DNA from 2 places in the Undibacterium sp. Ji42W genome. Region 1 is predicted to be linked to the other one. Evidence: riboswitches for the same ligand, from Rfam matches in the RefSeq annotation. Region 1 holds a riboswitch; the other holds the start of a gene.
What was found. Region 1 has a riboswitch for cobalamin ahead of ACO0LG_RS17585 (CoA-acylating methylmalonate-semialdehyde dehydrogenase). Riboswitches for the same ligand answer to the same signal wherever they lie in the genome.
Positions count from the first base shown of each region.

Region 2: another riboswitch for cobalamin. It lies ahead of ACO0LG_RS21105 (TonB-dependent receptor domain-containing protein); the one in region 1 lies ahead of ACO0LG_RS17585 (CoA-acylating methylmalonate-semialdehyde dehydrogenase).

Region 1 covers NZ_JBMPOV010000007.1:341,740-358,068, reverse strand. The annotation lists gene ACO0LG_RS17635 (FecCD family ABC transporter permease) at 1-736, shown strand, start outside; gene ACO0LG_RS17630 (ATP-binding cassette domain-containing protein) at 760-1,605, shown strand; gene ACO0LG_RS17625 (ChaN family lipoprotein) at 1,598-2,458, shown strand; gene ACO0LG_RS17620 (hypothetical protein) at 2,490-2,762, shown strand; gene ACO0LG_RS17615 (DUF2325 domain-containing protein) at 2,823-4,046, shown strand; gene ACO0LG_RS17610 (LysR substrate-binding domain-containing protein) at 4,191-5,114, opposite strand; gene metE (5-methyltetrahydropteroyltriglutamate--homocysteine S-methyltransferase) at 5,205-7,502, shown strand; gene ACO0LG_RS17600 (hypothetical protein) at 7,571-8,428, opposite strand; gene ACO0LG_RS17595 (hypothetical protein) at 8,779-9,024, opposite strand; cobalamin riboswitch at 9,345-9,527, shown strand; gene ACO0LG_RS17590 (hypothetical protein) at 9,631-9,765, opposite strand; gene ACO0LG_RS17585 (CoA-acylating methylmalonate-semialdehyde dehydrogenase) at 9,813-11,324, shown strand; gene ACO0LG_RS17580 (acyl-CoA dehydrogenase family protein) at 11,571-12,731, shown strand; gene ACO0LG_RS17575 (enoyl-CoA hydratase) at 12,728-13,528, shown strand; gene ACO0LG_RS17570 (enoyl-CoA hydratase/isomerase family protein) at 13,525-14,724, shown strand; gene mmsB (3-hydroxyisobutyrate dehydrogenase) at 14,926-15,825, shown strand; gene ACO0LG_RS17560 (diguanylate cyclase domain-containing protein) at 15,906-16,329, opposite strand, start outside.
Region 2 covers NZ_JBMPOV010000010.1:24,343-40,671, reverse strand. The annotation lists gene ACO0LG_RS21140 (M57 family metalloprotease) at 1-188, shown strand, start outside; gene ACO0LG_RS21135 (IclR family transcriptional regulator) at 244-1,023, opposite strand; gene ACO0LG_RS21130 (diacylglycerol kinase) at 1,276-1,674, shown strand; gene cobT (nicotinate-nucleotide--dimethylbenzimidazole phosphoribosyltransferase) at 1,684-2,721, shown strand; gene ACO0LG_RS21120 (adenosylcobinamide-GDP ribazoletransferase) at 2,858-3,625, shown strand; gene ACO0LG_RS21115 (histidine phosphatase family protein) at 3,627-4,175, shown strand; gene ACO0LG_RS21110 (PilZ domain-containing protein) at 4,231-4,575, shown strand; cobalamin riboswitch at 4,681-4,946, shown strand; gene ACO0LG_RS21105 (TonB-dependent receptor domain-containing protein) at 5,124-6,986, shown strand; gene ACO0LG_RS21100 (FecCD family ABC transporter permease) at 7,170-8,180, shown strand; gene ACO0LG_RS21095 (ABC transporter ATP-binding protein) at 8,180-8,953, shown strand; gene cobO (cob(I)yrinic acid a,c-diamide adenosyltransferase) at 8,975-9,613, shown strand; gene ACO0LG_RS21085 (cobyrinate a,c-diamide synthase) at 9,607-10,920, shown strand; gene cobU (bifunctional adenosylcobinamide kinase/adenosylcobinamide-phosphate guanylyltransferase) at 10,917-11,495, shown strand; gene cbiB (adenosylcobinamide-phosphate synthase CbiB) at 11,495-12,442, shown strand; gene cobD (threonine-phosphate decarboxylase CobD) at 12,435-13,448, shown strand; gene ACO0LG_RS21065 (cobalamin-binding protein) at 13,611-14,528, shown strand; gene ACO0LG_RS21060 (cobalamin-binding protein) at 14,459-15,334, shown strand; gene ACO0LG_RS21055 (cobyric acid synthase) at 15,351-16,329, shown strand, end outside.

The DNA.
Region 1 (16,329 bases):
CGGTGCGGCTGCGGCTGCGGGTTTGAGTATCGTTGTCCTGTCGGGCATGCATTTGCCTATTCCCATGTCCTGGCGGATGTGGATCTTGCCTGTCACTGCGTTCAGCGGTGCTCTACTGGTGTGTTTTGCACTCGATCGTGTCGCCCGCTGGATTTCACCTGGCTCCATCGTCGGCCTGCTGCTGACAGGCATTGCCCTCAATGCCCTGAGTGCCGCCGTGCTGGGTCTGTGTACTTACCTGGCAACAGACGAACAATTGCGCAACCTGAGTTTCTGGACCCTGGGTTCCCTGGCAGGCGCAAGCTGGCTGGCTACTGGCTTGCTGTTGATGCTACTGTTGCCAGCCTGGTGGTGGGTCAGGCGCATGATCAGTGCCATGAATGCCCTGGCCCTGGGTGAAGCTGCGGCTGCCCATGTCGGCATCGATGTACACCGTTTGCGTACCCAGGTCATTGTGCTGGTCGCGGTACTGACCGGGTTTGCAGTAGCCTGGTGCGGCATGATCGGCTTCATCAGCCTGGTCGCCCCGCATCTGGTGCGCACCATGGGTGGGCCAGATCAAAGACAGGTGATACCACGCTCCATGCTCATGGGTGGTTTGCTCTTACTCGTAGCTGACACTGTGGCACGCTGCATCGCCATCCCGGCTGAAGTACCGGTGGGCATTTTCACTGCCCTGCTGGGCAGCCCTTTCTTCCTGATCCTGCTGCGTAACGCGCGTGGTCGTTTAGCCTGAATCACATGGTTGAGAATCGCATCATGTTAATGAAAACCGCCCCACAACAGGGTTTGCTCCAGTTAGACGCCGCCTGCGCCAGGCTGGGCAAGAAAGACTTTGGGCCTTTTAACCTGGCTATAGGCAAGGCAGAAAAAATCGCCATCCTCGGCCCCAGCGGCGCAGGCAAATCCACGCTGCTGAAACTGCTGTCCCGTGAATTGAAAACCAGCAGCGGCAACATCGCTTTCCAGTCACGCCCGCTGACAAGCTGGTCCTTGAAGGAACTCAGCCGCCTGCGTGCCGTCCTGCCGCAAAACAGTGACGTGGCGTTTGGCCTGGAAACTGATCTCGTCATCAGCCTGGGCCGCGTCAGCCGTGCGCATGACCCTGAACTGTCCAACATCGTCAGGCAAGCAGCTGCCATGGCCCATGCAGCCCATTTGCTGGGCCGCCGCTTTGACAGCCTCTCTGGCGGCGAACAGGCGCGCATACAACTGGCGCGCATCTTTGCCCAACTGTGGGACCAGCGCGATGGCCTGATACTCGTCGACGAACCTCTGGCTGCACTCGACCCCGGCCTGCAATTTGACCTGCTCGCCAGCCTCGAAGAATATGCGACAGAACGCCAGCATGCCATCGTCGCCATCCTGCATGACATCAACCATGCTATGCAGGCATTCGAACGTCTGCTATTCGTCAAGAATGGCCAGCTCGTCGCTGACATTGCCAGCAACCGCGAAGCAGTACCGGCGCTGGAAGACTTATACGATATCGCCCTGACCTGCATGCACAATGAAGAAGGTGATTTGCTGGTCACTCCCTTGCGCGCCTCATCCCGCGCCAGGAAAAGCGTATACGAAAAAATGGATAAATGTAGCAATGCGTAAATTAAACTTATTCACAACCGCACTCGCTGCTTTGGTCGCAGCCAGCCTTTTATCAGCATGCGCAACCCAGGTTGACAAACCCGTCAGCGGCAGCAAGATATTGTTATTGGGCGAAGTCCACGACAACCCTGAAGGACATGCACACCGCTATGCCGATCTGCAAAAACTGGTCATTGCAGGCTGGCGCCCGGCCATCGCCATGGAACAGTTCGATCGTGAAAACCAGACCGAACTCACCCAGGCACATGCAAATTGTAGCGATGCAGACTGCATCATCAGCAAGGTCGGCAACAAGCGCTGGGAATGGCCGCATTATCGCCCCGTCATACAACTCGCCATCGATTACAAACTGCCGCTGTTGGCCGCCAACCTGTCCCGCAGCGATGCTGCCCGCGTCATGCGTGAAGGCTATGCTGCCGTGCTCGACAAGAACACCATTACCAGCTACAAGCTCGACCAGCCTTTACCGAGTGTGGTAGTCGATGGCCAGCGTGCTGCCATGGAAAGCGGTCATTGCGGCAAGATGCCAGACAATATCGTCCCCAGCATGGTCAGGGCACAAGTTGCGCGTGATGTCGTCATGGCCAAAATCGTCACTGAAAACGCCGACCGCGGCGTCGTCCTGCTGGCTGGCAATGGCCACGTCAGACGCGACCTCGGTGTGCCGGTATGGCTGCCCGCCAGCAAGCAAGCCAGCCTGCAAATCCATGGTTATGTAGAAACAGATGACAGTAAATCAGGAAGCGTATCCACTACATCCACTGCGTCCATCTATGACGTCAGCCATGTCGTCAAGACACATACCCGCCCCGATCCATGCCTGAGTGTTCAGGCACCTAAAAAGTCCAACTAAGATCCAACTTAAGCCTAGCGCAGAGGAACACATGAAACATCAGCCATCAGCCAACGCTTGCCAGCATCTCGGTCTGGCCTCAAGCAAAGTCGGCGAAGTCATGATCTGCCCTGAATGCGGGGTAGTCCACCTGTCGTTGAACCATGTGTCCCTGCGCTTTGATGTCGAGGCTTTCCGCGTCCTCGCCTACATGCTGGCAGAAGCGCAGTTGAACATAGAAAGCTATGATGCGCGCCTGCCAAAAACCCCGGAAGCACCTCACGTCACCGGCTTTGAAATAGCACCGGGTAAAAAAATGCACTAAGCAAATCATCAAGTAAGTTTATGCAACATCACTGGTCAGAAGTATCAAGAGGAGTACCGTATGTGTGAACATGACAAACATAGTATTGCATTAACACCAGAAACCACACCGGCAGGTTCACGCCGTCGCCGCATTTGGGATTTGACGCATGAATGCCATTGCCCCGTCGTCGGTGTCTGCATACCACTGACAACCTTGCGGCGCATCGTCAATAAGGCCATGAATGGTCAGGCCATAGCCGAAGACTATGAAATCCATGTTGGCGCGATTGCTGAGTGTGGCTGCCGCAACCGCCTGTCAGAAGCCATACAGCAAGAATTGGAACAGCGCTATGCCCGCACCATACAGGAATTCCGCGCGGCAAAGACAGTGGAAGCCGTCACCCGCCTGTGGCTGGCCGCCATCGACAAAGGTGATGTAGCGGGTGCCTTTTGGGCCGCACTGACACACCCGCGTTGCGACGCCGATTTGCAAGACGGTTTATGCCGTGACATGCACATGCTGCAGCACCAGGCCGGTGCCAGCGTACGCATAGATATCGCCCGCTTCAATGCCCTGGTTGAACAAAACAAATTGCTGACCCGCGAACTCAGTCGTGTTCAGGAAAGACATAACCGCGCCCTGGCAGAGAAAACCCGCGAGATAGAAAAACAAAATACCCAGTTGATACAACTGCGCGCAGAAAGCATAGGCAAGGACAGCAGCATCCATTTCCTCAGTTGCAACATCGCCGCACTAAAAGTAGAAATCCCCGAACTGGAAACCCGCCAGCGCCTGCTCAAGAAAATCGAGCAAATGGCTGAACGCCAAACCGAAACAGAAAACCAGGTACGCGAGCTAAAACAAAAACTCGCAGAAGCCAGCAAAGCCGCCGCCGACATACAAGAGCAGGCAGCAGAACAAAGCAGGCAACAACCAGAAGAAAAAATCTATCCCATCACCCTGCACCTGAAGCAAAAAACAGTCTTGTGCGTAGGCGGCCGCAGCGGCAATGTGCCCACTTACCGCAACCTCATAGAACGCATAGGCGGCCGCTTCGCCCACCATGACGGTGGCCTCGAAGACAACCAGAGCCTGCTTGACGCCAGCCTGGCCGCCGCCGACCTCGTCATCTGCCAGACCGGCTGCATCAGCCACACCGCCTACTGGCGCGTCAAGGATTTCTGCAAACGCACCGGCAAGCGCTGCGTCTTCGTAGAAAATCCCAGCGTCTCATCACTGGCACGCGGGCTGGAAAAATTCTCGGAAGATGAAGCAGCAAGTACAGAAATGGCCAGTCAATAAAACCAGCAAAATCCTCTGTAGGAGCGGCTTCAGCCGTGAACAGAAAATACAGCAATGGCCAGCACCACACACGTCCCATGCAGCAAAGTGCTAGCGGCTAAAGCCACTCCTACGAATAGCTAGACCTGCCTATCAGCAATGCACTCAAATCAACTCTATACTCTGCAAATTCAAATAACTACTCTCCCGTATCGTCGTCACAAAATCACTGAGATACGCCTTGGAAGACAAATCCGGCAGGCAGGCTGCATACAGCCTGCCAGTCAGCCCATCTTTAGTAATACGTTTGGGCAGCACATAATCGCGGTTCACATAATTTTGTGCTGCCCACACCGGCAAGGTAGCAATGCCGCGCTTGCTGGCGACCAGTTGCAGCATGGCGACTGTCAGCTCGGTCGTGCGGCGTGTGGTGTCTATACCAGCGGGCTTCAAGACTTGGCGCACCACGTCCAGCATTTCATCAGGTACAGGATAGGTGATCAGGGTATCAGTCGCAAAGTCTTGCGCCACCAAATAATCACGCTTGGCCAGCGTATGGTCCTTGGCAATCAAAGCGACAATCTCGAAACGGAACAGAGGATGGTAGGCTACACTTTCATCGGCATCCATTTCGGACACGATGGCGACGTCTGCCTTGTGGCTATACAACAGCCCCACAGGGTCAGCCTGGAAACCGGAGACGATATCCAGTTCCACCTCAGGCCAACGCTGGCGGAACAAATCCATGGCAGGCATGAGCCAGTCAAAGCAGGTGTGGCATTCTACAGCGATGCGCAATTGCCCCGCCACACCCTGTGCCAGACGCGCCAGGTCGCGCTCACAATTGGCGACTTGCGGCAAGACACTGTCCGCCAGTTGCAGCAGGCGCTCACCGGCAGGCGTGAAGCGTATGGGCGTCGTCTTGCGCTCAAATAGCGGCACGCCATGATGCTCCTCGAGCAACTTGATCTGGTGCGACAGGGCAGACTGGGTGACATTCAGCAAGACCGCAGCCCGCAATAAATTGCCGGATTCACGCAGGGCATGCAGGGTTTTCAGGTGGCGGAGCTCTAGTATCGATTGCATTATGAATGAAATTCAAGTTAATTCTTAAAATATGTCGTTTGAATCATAATCAATTCTAACCCATCATAAGATTAATATGATTGGAGAATAGAAATGACTGCACACAGCTTAGGTTTCCCCCGCATTGGCGCCCAAAGAGAATTGAAATTCGCCCAAGAATCCTTCTGGCGCGGTGACATCACCGAAGCCACCTTACGCGAAACCGGTAGCGACCTGCGCGCCCGCCATTGGGGTTTGCAAAAGCAGGCAGGCCTGGATTTGGTCAGCGTTGGCGACTTTGCCTGGTATGACCAGGTCTTGAACACCCTGGCCCTGCTGGGTGCCCTGCCCCGCCGCTTTGGCTTTGATGCCAAACAATTGACGCTGGCAGACTATTACGTCGCCGCCCGTGGCAACCCCCAGCATTTTGCGATGGAAATGACCAAGTGGTTTGACACCAATTACCACTATCTCGTACCAGAATGGACAGTAGACACCAGCTTTGATGGCGGCACAGACTGGCTGTTTGAAGAACTGGCACAAGCCCAGTCCCTTGCCCATGCAGTCAAAGCCACCCTGATTGGTCCATTGACTTTGCTCTACCTCGGCAAAATCAAAAGTGGCCTGACACATAAACTGGACTTGCTGCCCAAAATCATCCCCGCCTACCAGCGCCTGCTGGCGCGCCTGCAAGAGCAAGGCGTGGAATGGGTGCAAATCGATGAGCCTATCCTGGCCCTGGACCTCGACAGCATCTGGCTTGATGCCTTTATATTGTCCTACAATGCCCTGGCGCAAAACACACCCAAGGTTTTGTTGTCCACTTTTTTTGAATCAGTACAAGAGCGGGCTGCCCTGCTGCATGCCCTGCCCATCGCTGGCCTGCACCTGGATCTGGTACGCGCACCACAACAATTGACCACCCTGCTGGTTAACTGGCCGCAAGGCCGCGTCTTGTCTGCCGGTGTCATTGATGGCCGCAATATCTGGCGTGCCGACCTGAGCAGCTTGCTGGCCGACTTGCATGCAGTCCACGCACAACTCGGCGACAACCTGTGGCTGGCTCCAAGCTGTTCCTTATTGCACGTCCCTGTCGACCTCGCAACAGAAACCGCACTCGATGCAGAAACCCTGAGCTGGCTCGCCTTTGCCACACAAAAACTCGATGAAGTCGTCGCCCTGAAACAAGCACTGAATGGCAATGCAGATAAAGTCGCACATCAGTTTAAGGCCGCTGACCAGTCCATCGCCAGCCGCCGCAAATCAGTCCGCATCCACAACCCCATCGTGCAAAAACGCCTGGCTGCGATCACCGAGCAGGATGTGACACGCCACAATGCATTCAAGCGGCGCATAGGCCAGCAACAGCAACGCTTTGCCCTGCCCCTGTTTCCCACGACCAGTATAGGCTCCTTCCCGCAAACCAAAACCATACGCCAGGCCCGCGCCACCTATAAGCGTGGAGACTTGTCGCACCTCGAATACCTCGAAGCCATGCGCGCAGAAATCCGCCTCGTCGTTGAGCAACAAGAAAAACTCGACATCGACGTACTGGTCCACGGTGAGCCAGAACGCAATGACATGGTTGAATACTTTGGCGAGCAACTCTGGGGCTATGGCTTCACCCTGAACGGCTGGGTACAAAGCTATGGTTCACGCTGCGTCAAACCGCCCTTCATCTATGGCGATGTATACAGGCCAGAAGCCATGACAGTCAGCTGGAGTGAATATGCCCAGAGTCTCACCAGCAAACCCATGAAAGGCATGCTCACCGGCCCCGTCACCATGCTGCAATGGTCTTTCGTGCGCGACGACCAGCCACGCTCCACCACTGCCCTGCAAATCGCTCTGGCCCTGCGTGAAGAAGTTGCCGATCTCGAAAAAGCCGGCATAGGCATGATACAGATAGACGAACCCGCCTTCCGCGAAGGCCTGCCGCTGAAACAGCAAGACTGGTCCGCCTATCTCGACTGGGCTGTGCGTGCGTTCAAGCTGAGTTCTGCCGTCGTCAGGGATGACACGCAAATCCATACCCACATGTGCTATTCAGAATTCAACGACATCCTGCCCTGGATAGCCGCCATGGATGCTGACGTCATCACCATAGAAACCTCGCGCTCGGACATGGAATTGCTGGATGGATTCGGCGAATTCGCCTACCCCAATGACATCGGCCCCGGCGTCTACGACATCCATTCACCACGCGTGCCCAAGGTCAGCGAAATGCAAAGGCTGCTACAAAAAGCCCGCAGCGTACTCCCCGACGCCCGTCTCTGGGTCAACCCAGACTGCGGCCTCAAAACCCGCGACTGGCCAGAGACAATTGCAGCGCTGGAAAACATGGTACAAGCAGCCAAGTTGTTGCGGGCGACTGTGGCGGTGGATGATGAGGAGCATCAGGACTGCTGTTAAAATTAAAGCGGTGTCAGTCAGTGACTACCTGACACCGCTTCGAACTCACAAAAGAAATTCAGTTTCAGCTAATCCAGTTTTTTTATTTCTCCCTGAGCGTCCAACCCAAATGACACCAGACGGTCCATTCGATCAGGGTGATGTTTTTGCAAGTAATCAATATTCGCATATCCTTCTGGTACAGTGATATTCTGAATATTCATTTTATTCATTACACCAACTGTTGCAACCCACACCCGGTCGTAAAAAACAGGTTCGTGTCCGAGTCTGGTTACATACTCATTCACATTTATTTTTTTAAAAAACTGCCGCTGTTCCGACAATAATTGATTGGAACCCTCATAGCGTAATTTATCACTGTCCAAATACGTCATTTGGTCCGCGGACGCTTTCCCAGTCAAATAAAGTGCCAGATAGTCCTCATACTTTTTATTTATTTCCCGGATATTCCATTGTTCAGCACTACCATGCCAGATAACCAATGCAGAAGGCCGGATTGTTTTTCTTTTTGCAGCTGTAAATACATAGTTTGCGCATGAAGACATACACAAACTAGGCACTTCGACCTCAATCTGATTATCGTATACCCAATGGCCAAAAACAATGCCGAAGTGCGCATCTCCTCCCTGGGAAGTAATGACCAAACGTTCTACTTTTTTGTCCGCCGCAGCAGAAATAAAGTCATTGACCGTTTCATCAATGACACCCAAATAAAGACCAACATTGCCTAAAAAATAGAATTTCGCAGGCGTCCTGTTTTTTTCAGGTTTAGATTCACCAGCCATTGCACTCATTGATAATGCTGTCATTGTCAGCAAGACTGCGAACTGCTTATATAATTTTAAGTACATGAATTCAAATAAGTTTTTCGTGAATAAATTTGTTTGGCATTTAAATAAGTCACCCCAGGATAAAAAATATTTCATCTTAAAGCGGCAGATTTAAATGATGAGTTATGAGCTATGTTTTACACTCTCATCAAAATCTAGGATACTTCACCCACATCGGCGTCAACGTTGTCACATGAGGCGGGCAAGACAACAAAAGTTCAACATCAGCCAGATAGGCAGCATAGCTTGGCTGTATCTAAAAATTCGTGGTTTGTATTGATTGTTTATTTAAAGTACTCAGTAAAATGCTCTGCTTCAATGCGATTATGCCTCCATGCCAGATTACCAGTGCTCCGCGCTCAATAATTTTTCTGTTTGTAGCGGGAAAGACATAGTTTGCACATGCAGACATGCACAGGGTCCGGACTCTTAAATCCAGGCTATGCTCACGAACCCAGTGCGCTAATTTCAAAGCAAAAAAAAACTTCTCCACCAGTCGAAAAAATGATCATGCTTTTCGCCGGGGTATCTTTGTTCTTCTCAAGAAAATCATCAATGGACTTTCCATTTATTTGACCAACAAAAATGAGGTCATTTTCTGAAGCATTTTCAGACACCGTTTCACCTGAAGCTTCCCAAGCTTCAGATACCAGCGTCCATGACAACAAGGCACAAATAACAAACAGCTTCATTGAGGCCTCCAAGTGGTCAATATCAAAATAACAAAACCCATTTTAACTTCACCTTGAATTTTTTTCACCAATTAACGTTTACGTTAACGTCAATTCTTGTGCTATTCTAAAAATAACAGGTGCATAGCCCAATCTCTTGGGTTGTGTTAAACGGGAAAGTGGTCGTCCTGATCGCTGTCACTAGCAAGTGACAGTAGCTATCAAGACCTAAAAACGTGTTTACGATCTGTAGCGAGCAGGCGTCAGCGGAGTAAGGGTAACAAAAACGCAGCGCAAAAAGCGGAATGTACTTAAGTACATGAGCATTTTGAGCAGCGCATGAACCCCGCATCGCTACAAGTTGCGCTCGCGCAGTAAGATCGTAAGCAGGTTTCAAGCCCCTGCTGCCTCCGCAACGGTAAGCAAGTGCGGTTACATCATCCACGCCACTGGTCATGCATGACTGGGAAGGCGATGTAACAAGACTTGCAAGCCCGGATACCGGCCTGTTGATCGCTGAGAAAAACATTGCGGAAGGCGGTGTTTGGGATATGGCATGGCACGCCTGATGGCGAGCGGGTGCTTGTCTTCAATGCTGTTCTTTCACTGTTTTTTCCCAAGGTCTGGTCACGTACGGAAGGTGCGTGGCGGGTGTGCATCCACACGGTGCATGTCCATGGTCAGGATGGTTGCTGCGGCAGGTTTTCTGCATGCGGTGGTCATCCTGTTTTCAGGCATCAGTGCGGCTCTTGTTGCGGGCATAGCCCGCCGTGAATCCGTGCGCAATCAGGAAGGTTCAGGAAAGCATCATGGCAACTCTTACCCAGGTTCCCAACGTCAAACTGCTCATCAACGGCGAACTGATAGACTCCAAATCCACGCAATGGCGCAATGTGATCAACCCGGCCACGCAACAGGTGCTGGCCCATGTACCATTCACCACGCCAGATGAAATGCAGGCCGCAGTCGATGCTGCCAAGGCCGCTTTCAAGACCTGGCGCAAGACGGCAATAGGCACACGCGCCCGCATCTTTTTGAAATATCAACAACTGATACGTGAAAACATGGCCGAGCTGGCCGCATTGCTGACAGCCGAACAGGGCAAGACCCTGGCCGATGCTGAAGGCGATATCTTCCGTGGTTTGGAAGTGGTTGAGCATGCGGCCAATATCGGCAACCTGCAAATGGGCGAAATCGCCAACAACGTTGCCAGCGGCGTCGATACCTATACCCTGAACCAGCCGCTGGGCGTGTGCGCTGGCATTACCCCTTTCAACTTCCCGGCCATGATACCGCTGTGGATGTTCCCGATGGCGATTGCCTGCGGCAATACTTTCATCCTGAAGCCATCCGAGCAAGATCCCATGGTCACCATGCGCCTGGCGGAGCTGGCCATGCAGGCTGGTGTACCACCTGGCGTGCTGAATGTGGTGCATGGTGGTGAAGACATCGTCAATGCGATTTGCGACCACCCTGATATCAAGGCCGTGTCCTTCGTAGGATCTACCCGCGTAGGCACGCATGTGTATAACCGTGCGACACTGGCGGGCAAACGTGCGCAATGCATGATGGGTGCCAAGAACCACGCCATCGTCCTGCCAGATGCGAATAAAGAACAAACCCTGAACAATCTCGCAGGCGCTGCCTTTGGTGCGGCTGGCCAGCGCTGCATGGCACTGTCCGTAGTAATTCTGGTTGGTGAAGCCAATCAATGGGTGCCAGACTTGCTGGATCGCGCACGCAGTCTCAAGATCAATGCGGGCGCAGAAGCCAATACCGATATAGGCCCGGTCATTTCCTGCACCGCCAAAGAAAGGGTAGAAAGCCTGATCGCCCAGGGTATTGCTGAAGGAGCGACACTGGTGCTGGATGGCCGCGCGCCACAAGTGCCTGGTTATGAGCATGGCAACTTCGTTGGCCCTACGGTATTCACCGGTGTCAAGCCCGGCATGCGCGTGTATGAAGAAGAAATCTTTGGCCCTGTGCTGTGCATCATGCAGGCAGATACCCTGGCAGAGGCCATCGCCATTATCAACGCCAATCCTAATGGCAACGGCACAGCGCTGTTCACCCAGTCTGGCGCTGCCGCACGCACTTTTGAAGAAGATATCGATGTAGGCCAGATCGGCATCAACGTGCCTATCCCTGTGCCTGTGCCGCTGTTTTCATTTACCGGTTCGCGGGCATCCAAGCTCGGTGATCTGGGGCCGTATGGCAAACAGGTCATCCAGTTCTACACCCAGACCAAGACCATCACGGCCCGCTGGTTTGATGACAGCGTCAGCGCTGGCAAGGTGAATACGACCATCTCGCTCAAGTAAGCGGACATCCTAGTCACGGTGGTTGGACAAGTGCAAGTGTGCATTTTTCCAGTTTCCTGGCTAGGCGTGACGACGACGCAGACTAGCGTCTGCTAGGAGGAACAACAACGGCAGGGAGCTGGAAAAGTGTGCAATTGCACTTGTAGCGCTCTCAGCATGTCACACCTTATTGAAAGCGAACAATGGTTAATACACTACTTCATCTATTGACTGCCAATAGCGGTCAACTACCGGGGCTAGGATAATATGGACTTCGATCTTAGTGAAGACCAGCGCGCCTACCAGCAATCTGCCCGCAGCTTCGCGGCCCATGAAATGGCGGCGCAAGCCGCGCATTGGGATGCCACTTCCCACTTCCCGCTGGACGTCATCGCCCATGCCGGGGAGCTGGGATTTTGCGGGCTATATGTGCCAGAAGAACTGGGCGGGCTGGGCCTGACGCGGCTGGATGCAGCCATCATTTTTGAAGAGCTGGCACGAGCCTGCCCTTCAACCACGGCTTACATCACGATACACAACATGGCAAGCTGGATGATTGCCACCTGGGGCACGCCGGAAGTGCAGCAGGAATGGGTACCCAGGCTGGCCGCAGGCAAGAAACTGGCCTCCTATTGCCTGACCGAAGCTGGCTCAGGTTCTGACGCAGCATCACTACGCACCAGCGCCCGCCTCGATGGTGACAGCTATGTCCTCAATGGCAGCAAAGCCTTTATCTCTGGCGCGGGTGCCACCAATATGCTGGTCGTCATGGCGCGCACGGGTGGCGATGGTGCTGGCGGCATCTCTGCCTTTACGGTTCCTGCAGATTTGCCCGGTATCAGCTATGGAAAGAAAGAAGACAAGATGGGTTGGAACAGCCAGCCCACCCGCACTGTCAATTTTGACCAGGTACGCATACCGCGCAGCCACCTGCTGGGTGAAGAAGGCGCAGGCTTTCGTATTGCCATGCGTGGTCTGGATGGTGGCCGCATCAACATCGCCACCTGCTCCATCGGTGCAGCGCAATCGGCCCTCAATAGCGCGCAAGCGTATATGAATGAACGCATGCAGTTTCAGAAAAAACTATCTGATTTTCAGGTACTGCAATTTAAGCTGGCCGACATGCAAACCGAGCTGGTCGCAGCCCGCCAGATGGTCAGACTGGCAGCTAGCAAGCTCGACAGCAAGGCCGACAATGCCTCGGTGTATTGCGCCATGGCCAAGCGTCTGGCAACCGACACCGGCTTTGCCGTCTGCAATGAAGCTCTGCAAATCCACGGTGGTTACGGCTATATACGCGAATACCCCCTGGAGCGTTTCCTGCGCGATGTCAGGGTGCACCAGATACTCGAAGGCACGAATGAAATCATGCGCGTCATCGTCGCCCGTCACATGCTAAACCAACCCGCAAGCGAGGAATTTTTATGAGCCACCACAAAAATTATAGTAACTACACCAATCTGCAATGCGAAATCATAGGCCACACTGCCCTGGTCACCCTGGTCAACCCGCCCGCCAATACCTGGACGGCTGCGGGTTTGCAGGCATTGACGCAACTCGTCAATGACCTCAATGCCGATGCAGATATCTATAGCCTCGTCATCACGGGCTCAGGCCAGAAATTCTTTTCAGCAGGCGCAGATTTGAAACTGTTTGCCGATGGCGACAAGGCCGTGGCACTGGACATGGCACACCGTTTTGGTGAAGCATTTGAAACCCTGAGCCGCTTCCGTGGTGTTTCCATCGCTGCCATCAATGGCTACGCCATGGGCGGTGGTCTGGAGTGCGCACTGGCTTGCGATTTGCGTATTGCCGAAACCCAGGCGCAAATGGCCTTGCCAGAAGCCGCAGTCGGCTTGCTGCCCTGCGCTGGCGGCACGCAAAATCTTGCATGGCTGGTCGGTGAAGGCTGGGCCAAGCGCCTGATCTTGTGCGGTGACCGTGTCGATGCTGCCACTGCCCTGCGCATAGGCCTGGTCGAAGAAGTCGTCGCCACTGGCGGCGCACTCGAACATGCCCTGGCCCTGGCCAAACAGGTAGGCAAGCAAAGCCCGAGTAGCGTCAAGGCATGCAAGCAACTGATACAAGGCGCACGCCAGCAACCCATGAATACCGTGTTGCCACAAGAACGCGAAGCCTTCCTGGCCTTGTTTGATACCGCCGATCAAAAAGAAGGCGTCACTGCCTTTCTGGAAAAACGCCCTCCCGTATGGAGGAATGCATGAACGACGCCCCTGTCCTGTTCCACACCCTGCCTGCCGCCAATGGCATGCAACTGGGCGTGGCCACCCTCAATTCAGAAAAAACCCTGAATGCCCTGTCCAAAGAGATGGTGCAATTACTGGGCAAGCAATTGCAAGCCTGGGATGAAGATGACACCATCGCCATGGTGGTCTTGCAGGCCGCTGGCGAAAAAGCATTTTGCGCAGGCGGCGACTTGCAAAACCTGTACGCCAGCATGCGCGAGCATCATGCATCGGATAAAAAAGATGACTTGCTGGGCAATGCCTACGCCCTGGACTTTTTTGAACAGGAATACCGTCTCGACTATCAAATCCATACTTACCGCAAACCCATCTTATGCTGGGGCCACGGCATCGTCATGGGCGGCGGCATAGGTTTGATGGCTGGCGCCAGCCACCGCGTTGTCACAGAAAAATCCCGCCTCGCCATGCCAGAAATTGCGATAGGCCTGTTCCCGGACGTAGGCGGCACCTGGTTCCTCAACCGCATGCCGGGCAAGCTGGGTTTGTTCCTGGCGTTGACGGGTGCGAATATCACTGCCAGCGACGCCGTATTTGTGAAACTGGCCGACCTGCAATTGCCGCACGAGAGCAAGGCAGAACTACTGGCCCGCCTGCAAGCCTGTGAATGGAGCAAGCAGGCAGAACACAATGAGCTGAGTAATCACCTGCGCCTGAGCCATATCCTGCATGAGCAACAGCGCAGTGCTGGCAGCTTGAGCAGCACAGGTCCATTGCGCCAACATTTTGACCTCATCAATCAACTGTGCAGCGCCGCTGACCTGAGCACCATCATCAGCAATATCTGCCAGCTTGATGCAAGCGTAGTCAACGACGATGTGTGGCTGCAAAAAGCCATCGCCAGCCTGCAAAAAGGTAGCCCAACCTCCGCTTGGCTGGCACATGCCTTGCAAGAACGCGGCAAACATTTGTCGCTGGCAGAAATCTTCCGTATGGAACTGGTGGCAGCACTCGCCTGCGCGCAGGGTCATGATTTTGCGGAAGGCATACGGGCCTTGATTGTCGATAAGGATCAGAAACCGCAATGGTTGCCGGGTACTTTGGATGCGTTGCAGCCGCAAGATGACGAGCGATATTTTGCGCGTCTTTGGATGGCAGATCAGCATCCTTTGCGGGATTTGGGTGCAGGTGAAAATATCCAAAAGAGAGCTGCGTAAGTATCAAGCCGAGGTCCGTAGGTTGGGCCGTTCCTCGCTAGGCTACGGTTTACCAGCCCAACACTGGGCCTTAAATAAACGAATACGTTGTTGAAACGCCGAGTGTTGGGCTGATGAGGCGTAGCCCAACCTACGATCGGACCAACCTGCGGAAAACGCCCGCCAATCTGAACACAGAACACGTAAAACCAGGAGATAAACATGGCAAACCAATCCAAAATCGCCTTCATCGGCCTCGGCAACATGGGCGCACCCATGGCCCTTAACCTGCTCAAGGCAGGCTACCCGCTCACCGTCTTCGACCTTTCCCCTGCCGCCCTGAAAACACTGGCAGACGCCGGTGCCCTGGCCGCAGGCAACGCAAGGCAAGCCATAGAAGGCGCAGACATCGTCATCAGCATGCTGCCCGCCAGCCGCCATGTAGAAAGCCTCTACCTCGGCGGTGAAGGCATACTCGCCCACATCGCCAATGGCGCACTGATCATCGACTGCAGCACCATCGCCCCCCAATCTGCCAAGAAAGTCGCGCAAGCCGCAGCCGCACGCGGGCTGGCGATGGTCGATGCCCCGGTATCCGGCGGCACTGCAGGCGCAGCCGCAGGCACGCTGACCTTCATCGTCGGTGGCAGCACGGCCGATCTCGAACGTGCCCGCCCTGTCCTGAGCGCCCTGGGCAAGAACATCTTCCACGCAGGCGAACACGGTGCCGGACAAACCGCCAAAATCTGCAACAATATGCTGCTCGGTATACTCATGGCAGGCACGGCAGAAGCACTGGCGCTGGGTGTAGCGAATGGGCTTGACCCCAAAGTCCTGTCCGACATCATGAGCAAAAGCTCAGGCCGCAACTGGGCGCTGGAACTGTACAACCCCTACCCCGGCGTCATGGAAAACGCCCCCGCATCACGCGGCTACACCGGTGGCTTTGGTGTAGACCTGATGCTCAAGGACCTGGGTCTGGCAACCGAGGCGGCGCTGGGTAGCAATTCCAGCATCCCGTTGGGTGAAGCTGTGCGCAACCTGTATGGCATCCATAGCAAGGCCGGGGCTGGTGGCAAGGATTTTTCCAGCATACTTGAGCTGCTGAAGAGTAAAGAGTAAAAAATGATGGGGATGGGTTTCATCAGCAAGCCGAACGCATGAATCCTCAAGCGAAACCTATCTCCTGATTTATACAGTACTCATTCCAGTTGCAAGACTTTGAAATTATTCCGCCCCGCCTTCTTGGCCAGGTACAAGGCTTCATCCGCCTTCTTCAACATCTCGCCAGCATTGGAATTATGTTCTGACGAAATCGCGACACCTATGCTGGTGGTTACCATCAGGGGTTTGCCTTCTATCTCAAAAGGGGTGGTCATGGCTTGCACGATTTTGCTGGCGACCATGTCGGCTTCGCTGTGCATGTTCAGGCCTTCGAGGACAATAACAAATTCATCGCCTGCCAGGCGGCCTGCAAGGTCGGTTTGGCGTATGCAGTGCTTGAGGCGGCTGGCAAATTCCTGCAAGACCAGGTCACCGGCATGGTGGCCCAGGCTATCGTTGATGCTTTTGAATTTATCAACATCCAGGAACATCATCGCCATCAGGCGGCCTGTGCGTCGTGAA
Region 2 (16,329 bases), on a different contig from region 1:
CCTTGTACAAGAATATTTTAGGGCGCATCCCTGATCAGGCTGGCTATGATTATTGGAAAAATGAATTAACGACCAATAAGATCAGTTTTGCCGGGACTCTGGCCAGCTTTACCGAAGGGCAGGAAAACAAGGTCAAGGTCATCGGCGTCATCCAGAATGGGATCGACTATATCGAATATGTTGGCTAAGGCAAAAACACATGAAGAGCCAGTTGGTTGTAAAGACTTGATATGTCAGACTGGCTCACCTGCCTACGACATAGCCCAGTGTCAATGAAATCTGTCTTGCTGTTTCAGTCAGATTGCTCAGCCACTCTTCCTGCAGACGATCTGCAGGCGCAGAGATAGACAGGCCAGCAATCATTTTGCAGCTGTCGTCATGGATGCCTGCCGCCATGCAGCGCACGCCCAGTTCCAGTTCTTCATTGTCTCTGGCATAGCCGTTTTCACGCACAGCCGCCAATTCTTTTTCCAGTTTGGCGAGATCAGTAATCGAATTTTTATTATGACCAGCCAGGCCGGTGCGGGTCGCATAGGCGCGTATCGCCTTCGGTTCATCAAGGGACAAGAAGAGTTTGCCTGTTGAAGTCAGATGCAGCGGGGCGCGGCCACCGATTGCCCGCACCACCTGCATGCCTGAGCGCTCGGAGAAAGCCCGGTCTATATAGACAATTTCATCACCTTGGCGTACAGAGAGATTGATAGTCTGGTTGGTCTGGCGGTGCAGGGCACGCATGAATTCCAGCGCAGCCTCACGTACATTCAAGCGGCTTTTGACGATATTGCCCAGTTCCAGCAGGCGCATCCCCAGGCGATAAGAACCAGTGTCTGCCCTGTCTACAAAACGGGTAAGCACCATATCATTGAGAATGCGGTGGGCAGTGGAGGGGTGCAAGCCTGTGACGATAGCCAGCTCTTTGAGGCTGACCGGGTCCTGGTAACGCGACAGGGCGTCCAGCAAGGACACCATGCGTTCTATGACCTGTATGGACGTTTTATCAGAGGCGGGCGTATCGTTTTTCATATTATGGTTGGTGCGCTGCAATATATAAGTTATACCACAATGTGAAATGCGCGTCACGGCTTCGTCGCCAAAATACAAAATATCCAGCAAGATAGGGTATGGAGCGCGCTTTTGGCGCGCAAGAAATTGATTTGCAATAAGTAAATCTGCTTGTTACCGACTTAGAGTCCTGTAAAATTCGCCACCTGAGTGGAGACTAGCTACCTGGTCTTCATCTGCAATACTATTCAAGTGTGGGTTTAAGGAATAAAAATGTCTGAAAAAGAACAAGCTGTCAGCGAATTTAAAAGCAAAAGTGGTCTGCGCCGTATATTTTCGGCCATCCTTTATTCCATAGATGGCTTACGTTCCGCCTGGAAAAACGAACATGCCTTCCGTCAGGAGTTGGTACTGGTCGTTACTGGCGCCATCATCGCTCTGGCTTTGCCAGTATCGGCTTTTGAAAAGCTGATGATGATCGTGGTATTGGTACTGATCCTGATTGTAGAGTTGATCAATTCAGCGATAGAAGCGGTGGTCGACCGCGTCTCGCTGGAACGCCATACCTTGTCCAAGAACGCCAAGGACTTTGGCAGTGCCGCTGTCTTGCTGACAGTGTTGATAGCGCTGGCCACCTGGGTAGTGATTTTGCTTGATCGCTTTTACTATTGATCGTCTGATATGCTCAATCCTAACATTGTTGCAACCGCTAATCCAGCTCTTGAAGCCGAACTCACTTCCGCTATCAACAACAAGACCAAGCCTCTGGGCAGTCTTGGCCGTCTTGAACATTTGGCGGCGCAAATAGGTTTGATACAGCAAAGCACACAGCCGGAGTTGCGTGAGCCTGCCATCATCGTGTTTGCTGGTGATCATGGCGTCGTGGCTGAGGGTATTTCTGCTTTTCCCCAGGACGTGACCTGGCAGATGGTAGAGAATTTCCTGGCGAATGGTGCGGCGATCAATGTCTTTGCAAGGCAGAATGACATCGCTCTGCATGTCGTGGATGCTGGGGTCAATCATGAATTTGGCCCGCGTGAAAAACTGTTGAGCATGAAAGTCGCCAATGGCACACGCAATTTTGCCAAAGAACCGGCAATGACTGCTACTCAATGCCAGGCTGCCATGCAAAATGGTGCTGAACTAGTCGCTGGTTTGTCTGGCAATGTGCTGGGGTTTGGCGAGATGGGTATAGGCAACACCACGGCTGCGGCCGCACTCATGCACAAACTGACGGGTGTTCCTGTTGCGGATTGTGTAGGTGCAGGCACAGGTTTGTCTGCGGAAGGCATACGCCATAAACAGGCTGTCATTGAAGCTGCGGTGGCCTTGCATGCAAATGTAGAAGAGCCTGCAGATTTGCTGGCTACTTTTGGTGGTTTTGAAATCGCGACCATGGTCGGTGCCATGCTGGCCGCGGCAGAGCGCCGCATGGTCTTGCTGATAGATGGCTTTATCGTGACCGGCGCTTTGCTGGTGGCAGCCAGGATACAGCCAGCAATACTCGATTACTGTGTGTTTTCACATCAGTCTGACGAGAGTGGTCATGCCCGTATGTTGCAGGCCTTGCAGGTCAAGCCTGTGCTGCAACTCGACTTGCGCCTCGGCGAGGGTACGGGCGCAGCGCTGGTTTATCCTATGCTGCAAGCTGCGGTCAATTTTCTGAACCAGATGGCGACTTTTGCGTCTGCGCAGGTGAGCGAAAAGAGCGGCGACTAAACAATTCGGGCTTACGAAAAAATGCCCCAACTGCGTTGCAGCTCCTAACCGTACTAAAGTACTGTCTTTGTCGCTGACGCCTTGCTGGGACAATTTTTCGTAAGCCCTAATAACTTTACATATTGCAGGAGCTGGTTTGCATCAACTACGCTTATTCTTCATCGCCCTGCAGTTCTTTACCCGCATCCCCATACCAGCCTGGGTAGGGTTTGAGCCTGACTGGTTGCGCCAGTCTTCACGGTATTTCCCGGCAACAGGCTGGATCGTAGGGGCAGTGTGTGCAAGTGTTTATGCAGCCGCTGCGCAATTGTGGCCACATGCGGTGGCAGTGGTGCTATCTACTATCGCAGGCGTCTTGCTGACAGGCGCTTTTCATGAAGATGGTTTTGCAGATGTCTGCGATGGCTTTGGCGGTGGCATGACGACAGAGCGCGTGTTGGAAATCATGAAGGATTCACGCGTCGGTGCCTATGGTGCCATAGGTATTTTACTGATGCTGGCCCTGAAACTGACTTTGCTCGTCAGTTTGCCTGCCTCGACAGTGGTACCTGCCTTGCTGCTCGCCCACCCCTTCTCGCGGCTGGCTTCATGCAGCCTGATCTGGCTTATGTCCTATGCGCGGCATGAAGGCAAAGCCAAGCCGCTCGCGCAGGAGATGAGTAATGGCGAATTTTTCGTCGCCTGCCTGACTGTGCTTTTGCCTGGCGCAGCGCTGCTGTGTTTCTTTCCTTTTCCATTGTATTCGCTTCTGTTGGCCCTTTGCGTGGTGTTATTGCTGACTTGGCGTATGGCGCGTATGTTCCAGCGCAGGATAGGCGGCTTTACGGGTGATTGTCTGGGGGCTACCCAGCAGGTGGCCGAAGTGGCTGTCTACCTGGGTTTGCTGGCTTTTCAGGTGGCATGAAATGCTCCTGCATTTACTCCGGCACACCAAACCGCGAATAGCAGAAGGTCTGTGCTATGGACAAGCGGATGTCGATGTCTTTGATGCTGACTGTGTTTCACTGGCGCAGAAATTATCCAGTCAGCTGCAAGCAGGTTTGCCCGTATTTTCCAGCCCTTTGCAACGTTGTGCCAAGCTGGCCCGCTTGTTGTACATAGAACCTGTATTTGACGAGCGTTTGCAAGAACTCAATTTCGGTGCGTGGGAAATGCAAGCCTGGGATGCGATTCCAAGAACCGACATAGATGCCTGGGCTGCAGCTCCCGCCAGCTACAAGCCCGGTGGCGTTGAATCTGCCATAGACCTGGCGCAACGTGTAATCAACTGGCTGAATGATATACGTGCACTGAATATACCGGAAGCCATTGTTGTTACCCACGCCGGTGTCATACGCATGTTGTTGGTCTGGCGGGCAGGTATGAGGGCCGAGGAACTGGCAGAGCTGGTCTGTGCACAAAACCGCAGTCTTGCCTTTGGTGAATATCAGGAAACACTGGTATTTCATACTTAATGCAGATAGTATTTACGCAAGACTGACAAGTATCCATGTGCCCCATGGTCATCGCATGATAGAACTCAGGAGATCCCCACGCATTACCGTGACATGGCGCGCAGGTGTCAAATTGCCTGACGGCAAACTGGTTCTCGCCAAGCTGGTCAATATATCGGCCGAGGGTGTGCTGCTGCATACGACAGAAACCCTGATGCCGCAACGCAGTTACCCCATGTTGATAGAAATCCCCGGCATTTTTCAGGAATCACAGATTTACAAAGTCAGTTGCAAAGGCACAGTCAGGCATGCCATCCTCAGTGGCGAGGTCTATCACGTAGGTATACAACTCTCAGAAATGTCTGAATTGCATACTGAACTTGTGACTGCGTGGATATCCAAGACCGCCCATCTGAGTTGAATTCTTGCCCGACTTGCAGCAAATCTGCTTTGTTTTCAATAAGTTAATAAACTGAGCTGCGTCAGTTTTTAAACCTTCCAAACTTGCGGCTACCCCCATCTGTCTATAGAATGGCGGAGTTTTGGTGCTCGCGGATATACTCATATCTGCGGTTAAACGGGAAACACTCAGCTCTTGCTAAAGTGTGCTGCCCCCGCAACGGTGTACAAGTTGCTGCGATTATTTCAATTTTTTGAAATTGTTTGAACTCATTTCACATCATGTGGTTCAAACGCAGCCAGCCATTTTCCAATACCACTGTGCTATGTGCATGGGAAGGTCAGATGGTGATACTTGTCAGCCCGGATACCGGCCAGAATAAGTGAAGCAATACGGACGGGGAACTTTCGTTAAACAGAAACGCATCAATTGCCTTGTTGAGGCAAGGTGAAATCCTGACAGTGCAGGCTGCCTGCGTGGCCCTGTTGCTGACGTCAAATTGTCCTTATTGCTTTGTTCAAAGTAGCCTGCGGGGACGTCGGCCACTTGCTCCATTTTTCTGAAATATCATGACATCTGCATTCAAACCGCTCGCCCTCAGCCTGGCTATTGCCGCTGCATTCCCTTCCACCATCGCTTTTGCGCAAACCGCTGCTGTAGGCACGGCTCCCAGCGTGGTGATTACCGCTGGTCGCCAGACTCAAGCCGCCAAGGACGTGCTGGCTGATAACGTCGTCATCAATGCAGAAGACATCGCCAAATCCGGCGCTGCTTCCGTTGTTGATCTGCTGCAGCAACAGCGCGGCATAGAAATCGCCCGCAACGGTGGCCCTGGCACGACAGCTTCCGTCTTCATGCGCGGTGGTAATAATGCGCAAAACGTGGTGTTGATTGATGGCGTGCGCATCGGTTCATCTACTACTGGTGGCGCTACCTGGTCTTCCATCCCGTTGTCACAGATCGACCGTATCGAAATCGTGTATGGCCCATTGTCTAGTCTGTATGGTGCTGATGCCATGGGTGGCGTTATTCAGATATTCACTAAAAAAGGTACTGGCGCTATCAGTCCTACCGTATCGGCTGGCCTGGGTAGCTACGGCACGCGTAAATTGCAGGCAGGTTTCTTTGGTTCGATAGCCGATAATCTCAGTCTCAGCCTGAATGCCGGCCATGAAGAGAGCGAGGGGTTTTCTGCGACCAAGCCAACAGCGGATTTTGGCTATAACCCTGACAAAGATGGCTACAAACTGGATAGTTTCAATGGCCGTCTGGTGTGGGAACTTAGCAAGGGTTATGAACTCGGCGCGAGTATTTTGCACAGCCGTAATAATGCCCAATATGATTCAGGCTTAAATCGTGAAGACCGTTCAATTTCGACATTGGAAACTATGGCCGTATTTGGTCGTGGCAAGTTTACTGATAATTGGACTGCTTCACTGCAAGTAGCCAAAGCCACCGACAAAGGGGCGACAGAATCTGTTACGAGCACAAAGTATAGCTACAGTCAGATTAGCACTGTCCAGGATAGCCTTAGCTTCCAGAATGATATTCGTATCGGCAAGGACACATTGCAACTCATCGCTGAAACACGGGAAGAAAACGTCGATACACCTACTTTGGCTCTAAATGGCAAGCGGACGACAAACTCCTTTGCTGCATCTTATGTGCTCAAGCAAGACGCTCATCTGGCCAGTGCAAGCATACGCAATGACCGCAGCTCACAATATGGCTCCAATACGACTGGCAGCGTAGCTTACGGTTATCGTTTCACGGATGCCTTGCGCGTTAATGCCAGCTATGGTACCAGCTTCCGCGCACCAACTTTCAATGAACTGTATTACCCTAATTATGGTGTGGCCACCAATAAACCGGAAAAAGCAAAGAATGCAGAAATCGGTGCGTATTTTGAGCAAGGTAATACTCAGTTAAGTGCGGTGTACTATCAAAACAAGGCAACCGATCTGTTGATTTCTGCCGGTTCTATAGATTGTCCTCCTGGTTATACTTTTGGTTGCGCGCGCAACGTCAATAAAGCGACATTGTCTGGTTTGAGTATCGGTGGTAACACTCGTTTTGCTGACTTGACATTGCGTGGTTCCATTGACTTCCAGAATCCTAAAGATGACACGACAGGCAAACGCCTGGCACGTCGCTCCAAACAGCATGGTACTTTTGCCGCAGAATATGCTTTACCAAGCGCAAAAATTGGTGTGGAAACGATCTTCTCTGGAGAGCGTTTTGATGATGCTGCTAACAGCAGAACTCTTGCTTCCTACCAGTTGCTGAACCTGTACGCAACCTATGAAATCGCAAAAAATACAACGGTGCTGGCACGCTGGAATAATGCCCTGAACAAGGACTATGAACTGGCAAAAGGCTATGCGACCGCCGGTTCCAATGTATTTGTTGGCGTGAACTACGGCTTTAAATAAGTCTGGCATTGATGTGAAGTGATGTGGTGAATATTGCTGCATTGCCCATCACATCAGCAAGCTGATAAGCTGATGTGCAGGTCTGGTTTTTAAAAGATGCTGCACATCAAAACCTTTTACCTTTGGACCAGACCAATGATAGCGTCTTTTTTTTCTGCACGACAGCGCAAGCAATCCCCCAGGATGGCAGTCGCTCAACGTGCTGGTCTGGTTCTCCCTATTTTATTGGCCGCCGCCGTAGGTAGCATATTGATTGCCTGCGTTTGCGGTTCAGTATCTCTGAGCTTTGCTGAATTATGGCAAGCCTTGCTGGAATTGCTGCGCGGCCCGCCAACTACCTTGCCCGGCAGCTTGCTGGATTTGCGACTGGGACGTGCGCTGACTGGCTTTGTGACCGGTGCTACGCTAGCGCTTGCCGGCGTCATGATGCAGGCGCTATTGCGCAACCCATTGGCTGACCCTTATGTCCTCGGCATATCCGGTGGCGCATCTGTCGGCGCGCTGGCGACCATCTTGTTTTTCGGTGCATTCTGGCTGGTCGATGTGGCTGCTTTTGCCGGTGCGATTACCGTTGCGCTGTTGTTATTTGGCCTTGCTTACCGCGACTTGCGCGGTGCCGGTAGTGCCGATGGCAGTGCACCTATCCTGTTGCTGACTGGGGTCATCGTCGCTACCGGTTGCGGTGCGATTATCACTCTCATGCTGTCGATTGCGCCAGACAGCCGCTTGCGCGGCATGGTGTTCTGGATGATAGGTGATCTGTCGAATACTCAGTCACGCTACCTGCCCTGGTTGATACTTGGCGCCATCTTGCTGTTCGTCGTGCGCAATGCGCGTTCCATTAATGTCGCAGCCATGTATGCCGACAATGCCAGTACCCTGGGTGTCAATATTGGTCGTCTGCGGCAACTACTGTTTTTATGCTCTGCATTGCTGACCGCGAGTGCGGTCAGCAATGCAGGCAGTATAGGTTTTGTTGGCCTTATCATGCCGCATATCTGCCGCTTTGCCTGGGGGCCGGACCACCGTTTGCTGGCACCTGCTGCAACCCTGGCTGGTGGCTGTTTCCTAGTGCTGGCAGATACAGTGGCCCGTACCGTGGTCGCGCCACAGCAGTTGCCAGTTGGCGTTATTACTGCCCTGGTAGGCGTACCGATGTTCCTGCTGCAATTGCATCAGTTGCGGAGGCGCTGATGGATATCCGCAACCTGAATTTATCGGTAGGCAAGCGTGTACTTGTGCGTGAACTCAACTGGCAAATACAACCAGGTGAATGCTGGTGCATCATAGGCCGCAATGGTGCTGGCAAAAGTACCTTGCTGCGCACACTTGCCGGATTGCGTCCTATAGAAAGTGGCCAGGTCTATTTGCGTGATAAACCTTTGCAAGATTGGGCATTGACGGCACTGGCCCGTGAGCGTTCTTTCTTGCCGCAGGGCAGGGTGGATGCCTTTGGCTATTCTGCACTGGATACGGTACTTAGCGCCCGTCATCCTTACCAGAATTCGCATTACTGGGAAAACAATGACGACATGGATCTTGCCATGGCTTCCTTGCGCGAAATGGATGTCGCCGAAATGGCAGAGCGCGACGTGCGCAGCCTGTCTGGCGGTGAAAGGCAGCGCGTCGCGATTGCCGCCTTACTGGCCCAGGATGCCAAATGGATGTTGCTGGATGAACCCGCGAGTGCGCTTGATCTTGGTCACCAGGTCAGCGTCATGCAATTGTTTGCCCGCTTGTGCAGTAAAGCAGATGCACACCAAAGCAAGGCCGTCGTCATGGTCAGCCATGACCTCAACATGGCCTATCGCATTGCCACCCACGCCCTGTTGCTGATGGGAGATGGTAGCTGGCAAGCCGGGCCAGCGGACGACATATTCAGTGCATCCCAACTCAGTATCTGTCTGGGGCACCCAATAGAACGCTTCATACATGGCGGGCAAACCATATTCCTGCCTCAAAACTGAAAATAACGAGAAACTATCACCATGACAAGTGCAATGCCACCAAAGCCGGATGCCGAGACCGACAACATCAACACCCGTCATGAACGCCGCATGCAGCGCAAAAAGGCGATGATGGATGAAAAGATAGAGAAAGCCCAGCGCAAGACTGGTGTCTTGCTGGTACATACCGGCAATGGCAAGGGTAAAAGCTCCAGCGCGTTTGGCATGGTCATGCGCGCCATGGGGCATGGCATGAAGGTAGGCGTAGTGCAATTCATCAAGGGCGCGATGTCGACTGGCGAAGAAATTTTCCTGCGCCGTTTTCCTGATGAAGTGGAATTCCATGCCATGGGCGAGGGCTATACCTGGGTCACCCAAAACCGTGAACGCGATATGGAAAAAGCCGCTGCAGCCTGGGAACAGGCAAAACGCTTTTTGAATGACCCTACGATAGGATTGGTGGTGCTGGATGAGCTCAATATCGCCCTCAAATACCATTACCTGGATTTGCAGATGGTTATCGATGACCTCGATGGCAGGCCAGAGATGCAGCACGTCGCCGTCACCGGTCGTGGTGCCTTGCCAGAGATTATCGCCATTGCCGATACTGTCACAGAAATTAATGTTATCAAACATGCTTTTAAAGAAGGCATCGTAGCTCAGGCAGGCGTGGAATGGTAAGGCCCAGCGCCAAGGTAGTACTGATATCGGCCATTGCTTCAGGCCAGGGCAAGACCACGACTACTGCAGCACTGGCACGCAAGCTGGTGAAGCTAGGCAAGACAGTACGCGTATTTAAAACCGGGCCAGACTTTATCGATCCCATGATGTTGGAACGTGCTTGTGGTTCAGCCGTGCATTCACTGGATTTGTGGATGGTAGGGCAGGCTGATTCTGAAGGCATGCTGGCACGCGCTGCACTGGATGCTGACGTTATCCTTATCGAAGGCGTCATGGGCCTGTATGACGGCAACCCCTCATCGGCTGATCTGGCGCGTGCTTTTGGCGTGCCTGTTGTGGCGGTGCTGGACGCCTCTGCCATGGCGCAGACTGTCGGTGCACTGGCCATGGGTTTGCGAGATTTTGGGCCTGTGCATCTGGCTGGTGTCATCGCCAACCGTATTGCATCTGAAGGTCATGCCAATATGGTAGCGACTGCCATGCGCGATATACCCTTGCTCGGCAGCTTGCGCCGTCAAGAGCAAGCCTTACCAGAACGCCATCTGGGCCTGGTCCTGCCGCAAGAAGTGGACCGCATTGAAGCCATACTTGATGTCATGGCCGACAGCCTGGAAATCGACATGCAAGCCTGGGATGCTTTGCCGGATACCAGTTTTGAATTGCGCGAACATGCATCACAGCATGTATCTCAGTCAGGTGCAAACCTGGCAGGCAAGATCATCGCCATCGCGCGTGACGCTGCATTTGCTTTTATCTATCCAGCCAATATTGAATGCCTGATCGGACTGGGTGCAGAGCTGGTTTTCTTTTCACCCTTGGCGGATGAAGTAATACCGCCGCAAGCGGATGCCCTGTATTTGCCTGGCGGCTATCCTGAATTGCATGCAGAGATACTGACGCAGGCTGGCAAATGGCTGGCATCGCTGCACGCCGCTCATGCGCAAGGCATGCCTATATTGGCAGAGTGCGGCGGCATGATGGCGATTACCGAAGGCCTGGTGGATCAACAGGAAAAAAGTTGGTCCATGGCTGGCATATTGCCGGGCAAAGTCATCATGCAAAAACGGCTGGCAGCACTGGGGGCTCAGGTCCTGGCAACACCGCAGGGCGAATTGCGCGGACACACCTTTCATTACTCGCGTTTTGAAACCACATTCGCGGCCAGTAGCCATACGATTAAACATTCTACCCAGCAGCACGGCGAAGCTATTTACAAGCTTGGCAATGTGCGCGCTTCTTATTTTCATGCCTATTTTGCTTCCAATCCGGCGGCTACAGCAGCGTTGCTCTTAAGAGATGTCATATGAAATCCGTACACCGTATCAGCCTGATTTTTGGTGGTGCACGTTCGGGCAAGAGTGCCTTTGCTGAGCAACTGGCAAGCAAGTTTAGTGAAGGCAAACAAGAAGTACTGTACCTGGCAACTGCCAAGGCTGGGGATGCTGAAATGCAGGAGCGTATTGCTCACCATCGTGCACGCCGCCCAGCACATTGGAGCACTCTGGAACAAAGCCTGGAACTGGGCGCGTTCATCATGGCGCATAGTCGCGCAGACAATATTATTCTCGTCGATTGCCTGACGGTCTGGCTGTCGAATCTGTTGTTTTCCGAAGCGACAGACTTTCCTGAAGTGGGCCGTATCACTCCACCTGCGCAGTTTGCTGTGCAGCGCCAGGCCTTGCTGGATGCATTGATACAGGCACCGGGGCAGATTATCCTGGTGTCGAATGAAGTCGGCATGGGTATCGTCCCCATGGGGGCTGTGTCGCGCTGGTTTGTCGATGAAGCGGGACGACTGAATCAGGTAGTGGCAGCCGCCGCAGATAATGTGGTGTGGGTAGCTGCCGGTTTGCCGCTCTATTTTAAAGGCCAGCCATGCTGATGCTGGATGGCTTGGTCATGCTGCTATGCCTGCTGCTGGGTATCTTGCTGGACCTGGCGCTGGGTGAGGTGCGTAAATTTCATCCGCTGGTGGGTTTTGGTAATCTGGTAAATGCCATAGAACGCCGCCTGAATACGCCAAAAGCTAGTCGCTGGACCAGTGCCTTGGCTTGGTGTCTGGCTGTATTGCCACTCCTTGCATTAAGTGTGCTCGCGATTTTATCCGCACAACATGTCAGCCTTTGGCTGGCCGCTATATTGCATATGATATTGCTATATTTTTGCCTGGGCTTGCGCAGCCTGCATGAACATAATGCCGCCATCGCTATTGCTTTGCAGGCTGGTGATTTGCGAGAAGCCAGAAAACGCACCTCGTATATCGTCAGTCGCGATACTGAGGATGCAGACGAGGATTATCTGGCCAAAGCCAGTGTCGAATCCGTGCTGGAAAATGGTTGCGATGCCGTCTTTGCTACCTTGTTTTGGTTTATCTTGCTTGGCGGCGCTGGTGCAGTGTTATACAGACTGGTGAATACGCTGGATGCCATGTGGGGTTATCGCTCCACGCGATTTTTGCGCTTCGGCTGTGTCGCTGCACATGTGGATGATGTCATGAACTGGATACCCGCCCGCCTGACTGCATGCACCTATGCGACATTGGGCAAGACCCGCCTGGCATGGCAATGCTGGCAGCGTCAGGCACCAGACTGGCCTAGCCCGAATGCGGGGCCGGTGATGGCAGCAGGTGCTGGTGCACTTGGCCTGGCATTGGGTGGCGCAGCCCGTTATGACGGTGTGGTAGAAACCCGGCCACCGCTTGGAGAAGGCGATACGGCAAAAGCAGCAGATATTCTGCGTGCCTTGCGTCTGGTAGAAACTGGTGCAGCCTTGTGGTGTGGCATCGCCCTGCTGGCAGCCTTATTGCTGAGGGGAGTCATCCATGCTTGAACACGGTGGAAACTTGCGCGATGCCGTGCGCCATTTTGGCCGCCCACTGGAAGACTGGCTGGATCTGTCCACCGGTATCAATCCTCATTTTTATTCTGCACCGCAACTGTCAGCGAATGCCTGGCATCGTTTGCCTGAATATTCTGATGAACTGGTAAAAGCGGCACAGGCTTATTATCGCGCACCACAGATGCTGGCGGTGGCAGGTTCGCAGGCAGTGATCCAGGCCTTGCCACGCTTGCTTCCGACTGCGAATGTTGTTGTGTCAGCCCCCAGCTATGCTGAACATGCATACCAATGGCGGCAAGCGGGGCATACAGTGACAGAATGTTTGTATACAGAACTGGATGCATCCGTCGAACAGGCAGATGTTGTGGTGCTGTGTAATCCCAATAATCCTACTGGTGAATTCATCCTGTCAGCCCAGCTTTTAAGCTGGGCTGCACAACTGGCTAAACGTGGTGGTTGGCTGGTCGTTGATGAAGCCTTTGCTGATGCCGTGCCAGATATCAGTGTAGTTACCCATGCAGATCAGCCAGGACTGATTGTCTTGCGTTCAGTCGGCAAGTTCTTTGGCCTGGCAGGAATACGCTTGGGCTTTGTCGCAGCTGAAAAAAATCTGCTGCAACAGTTGGCAAATTACCTTGGTCCCTGGAGTGTCAGCGGGCCAGCTCAGCAAATTGCCATTTCTGCGCTGAATGACCAGCAATGGCAAATTCGGACAGCTCTGCTCTTGCAGCAAGAAGGTGAACGCCTGCGTCAGCTTTTGAAAGCGCATGAGATGCGTTCATCAGGTACTGATTTGTTCCAGTGGTGCAGTCATCGAGATTTGAATAATAAATCGGAACAGCTAAAGCAGTTCATGGCAGAACGCGGCATCTGGCTGCGCTGGTTTACGCAAGGGCCACACAGGCCGCATGGCCTGCGCTTTGGTTTGCCTGGAAGTGAGGCAGGGTGGTTGCGGTTGGAGCTTGGTCTGGATGAATGGTGTGAGTTGGACTCTTAAGACCACCCACACAGAGGCACAGAGGGAGGAAAGATTTCTCTTAGGAAATCTTCGTTTCGCAGGCGAATGGCATGCCATTCGGATTCCCTGCTACACCACAGAGTGAGCACAGAGAGAATGCAGAGATGTATGTCGTTTTTATATTTTGAATGCGGGAAGTTTATGTCCAAGCTTTTGAGTTTTGCAATGGTAGCCGGTTTTGCGGTGTTGACTGGTAGAACGCAAGCTGCTATTACGGTGACGGATGACTTGGGCAATCAGGTGACGCTGACTAAGCCTGCACAGCGGATTATCAGTTTGTCGCCGCATGTGACGGAAATGATTTACGTTGCAGGTGCGGGTGACAGGATCATTGGTACAGTCAAGTACAGTGATTATCCGGCGGCGGCAAAAAATATCCCGCGGGTTGGGGACAACCGTCAACTGGATGTTGAACGCATACTGGCGATGAAACCGGACTTGCTCATCGTCTGGATGCACGGTGCCTATGAGCGGCAGTTGGAAATGTTGCACAATTCCGGCATCCCTTATTTTTTCAGTGAACCGCATAAGCTTGATAATGTGGCAGAAACTTTGCTCAAGTTTGGCAGCCTATTTGGTACAGAAAAGCAGGCACAGGTAGCGGCGGCAGAGTTCAGGCAACAAGTACAGCAACTGAACAGTCAGTATCAAGGTAAAAGCAAGGTCAAGACCTTTTATCAGGTATGGGGCAAGCCACTCTACACTTTGAATGACAGCCACATTGTCAGCGATGCTATCCGTACCTGCGGTGGTGAAAATATCTTCGGCAAATTAGCTACCACGGCACCCGTCGTCGGCACAGAAGCAGTCTTGCAGGAAAATCCTGAAGTGATCATTACTGGTGACAGTAAAACCCAGGCCGTGAGTGGCGTAGAACAATGGAAAACTTTTCCTACCTTGCTGGCGACAAAAAACAATAATCTGATCTCCATCGAAGGTGATCTGGTTAACCGCTCTGGCCCGCGCATTATCGAAGGTGCCAGGTTGATATGCCAGGCACTGGAGCACGCCAGGCAGAAGCGGGACAAAACCGTGGCACAGCCACAAGGGAAGAAATGAATTCAGCCAGCCTGTATCAACGCATTGCCTGCCTTTCCACCGAAGCGGTAGAAGTCTTGTATGCCCTGGAGGCAGAAGACTATGTGGTTGGCATCTCTGGCTACACCACCAGGCCAGCGCGTGCCCGTGAAGAGAAGCCCAAGGTCAGTGGTTTTTCTTCTGCACAGATAGACCGCATCCTGGCTGTCAAACCTGATCTGGTGATTGCTTATTCAAATATGCAGTCCGAGATATCGCGTGAACTCATCACCGCAGGTATAGAAGTCCATGCTTTCAACCAGCGTGATGTGGCTGGTATTTTGCATATGATCAAAGTATTGGCAAACCTGGTCGGCAAACAGGAAGAGGGTGCCGTGCTGATCGCAGAACTGGAATCACAAATTGCCACCGTCAAACAGCAAAGTGCTGGCTGGACAAAGAGACCAAAAATCTATTTTGAAGAATGGAATGATCCGCTGATGTCCTGCATAGGCTGGGTGTCAGAACTGATTTATATGGCTGGTGGAGAAGATGCTTTTGCTGACCTGGCACAGCATCATAGCGCCAGGGAACGCATTATTGCCGACCCAGCCGAAATCATACGGCGTGCGCCAGACATTATCATCGGTTCCTGGTGTGGCAAGAAGTTCCGGCCTGACAGCGTGATTGCCCGTGAAGGCTGGGATCATATCCCAGCTGTGCGGAATGGCAGAGTGCTGGAAATTAAATCAGCAGACATACTTTCGCCCGGCCCATCGGCGATACAGCATGGGTTGGTGCAATTGCATATACTGATCGCTGAATGGCAGTCCGCACAAAACTCTTGAACAAGAATTTTATTCCATGAAAATATCCACGCTGATGGTGCAAGGCACGACTTCTGACGCTGGCAAAAGTACTGTGGTCGCAGCCTTGTGCCGTCTGTTGCACAGGCAGGGCGTGCGCGTTGTCCCCATGAAGCCACAAAATATGGCACTCAATAGTGCAGTGACCATCGATGGTGGCGAGATAGGCCGCGCCCAGGCCTTGCAGGCGCTGGCAGCGGGTTTGCCTGCGCACACTGATATGAATCCGGTCTTGCTGAAGCCTTCTTCCGATACCGGCGCGCAAGTCATCATCCATGGCAAGGTCTGGGCAGACATGGATGCGCGTGATTACCATCAATACAAAACCATTGCCATGGGGGCAGTGCTGGAGTCTTATGGCCGCCTGCAACATCAATATGAAGCGATTATCGTTGAAGGCGCAGGTAGCCCCGCCGAAGTGAATTTGCGTGACCGCGATATTGCCAATATGGGCTTTGCTGAAGCTGTGGATTGCCCCGTTATCCTGGTGGCTGATATAGACCGTGGCGGTGTATTCGCCCATTTCGTTGGCACCCTGGATTGTCTGTCTGAATCAGAACAAAAACGCATCGTCGGCTTTGTCATCAACCGCTTTCGCGGTGATATACGCCTGTTGGAACCGGGGCTTGACTGGCTGGAAAAAAAGACCGGCAAGCCTGTATTGGCAGTACTGCCTTATCTGCATGGCCTGCAACTCGATGCTGAAGATGCGATACAGTCCAGCCAGGGCAATGCAGGCAAATTTCGCATCATCGTGCCTGCCATCCCGCGCATATCAAACCATACAGATTTTGATGCCTTGCGCGCCCACTCTGATATTGATCTGCAATTCGTCGGCCCGGACAGGGCGATACCACCTGCTGACCTGATCATCCTTCCCGGCAGCAAAAACACCCGTGCTGATCTGGCATTCCTGAAGGCGCAGGGCTGGCAGCCAGTGCTGGAAAGGCATTTGCGTTACGGCGGTAAGGTCATCG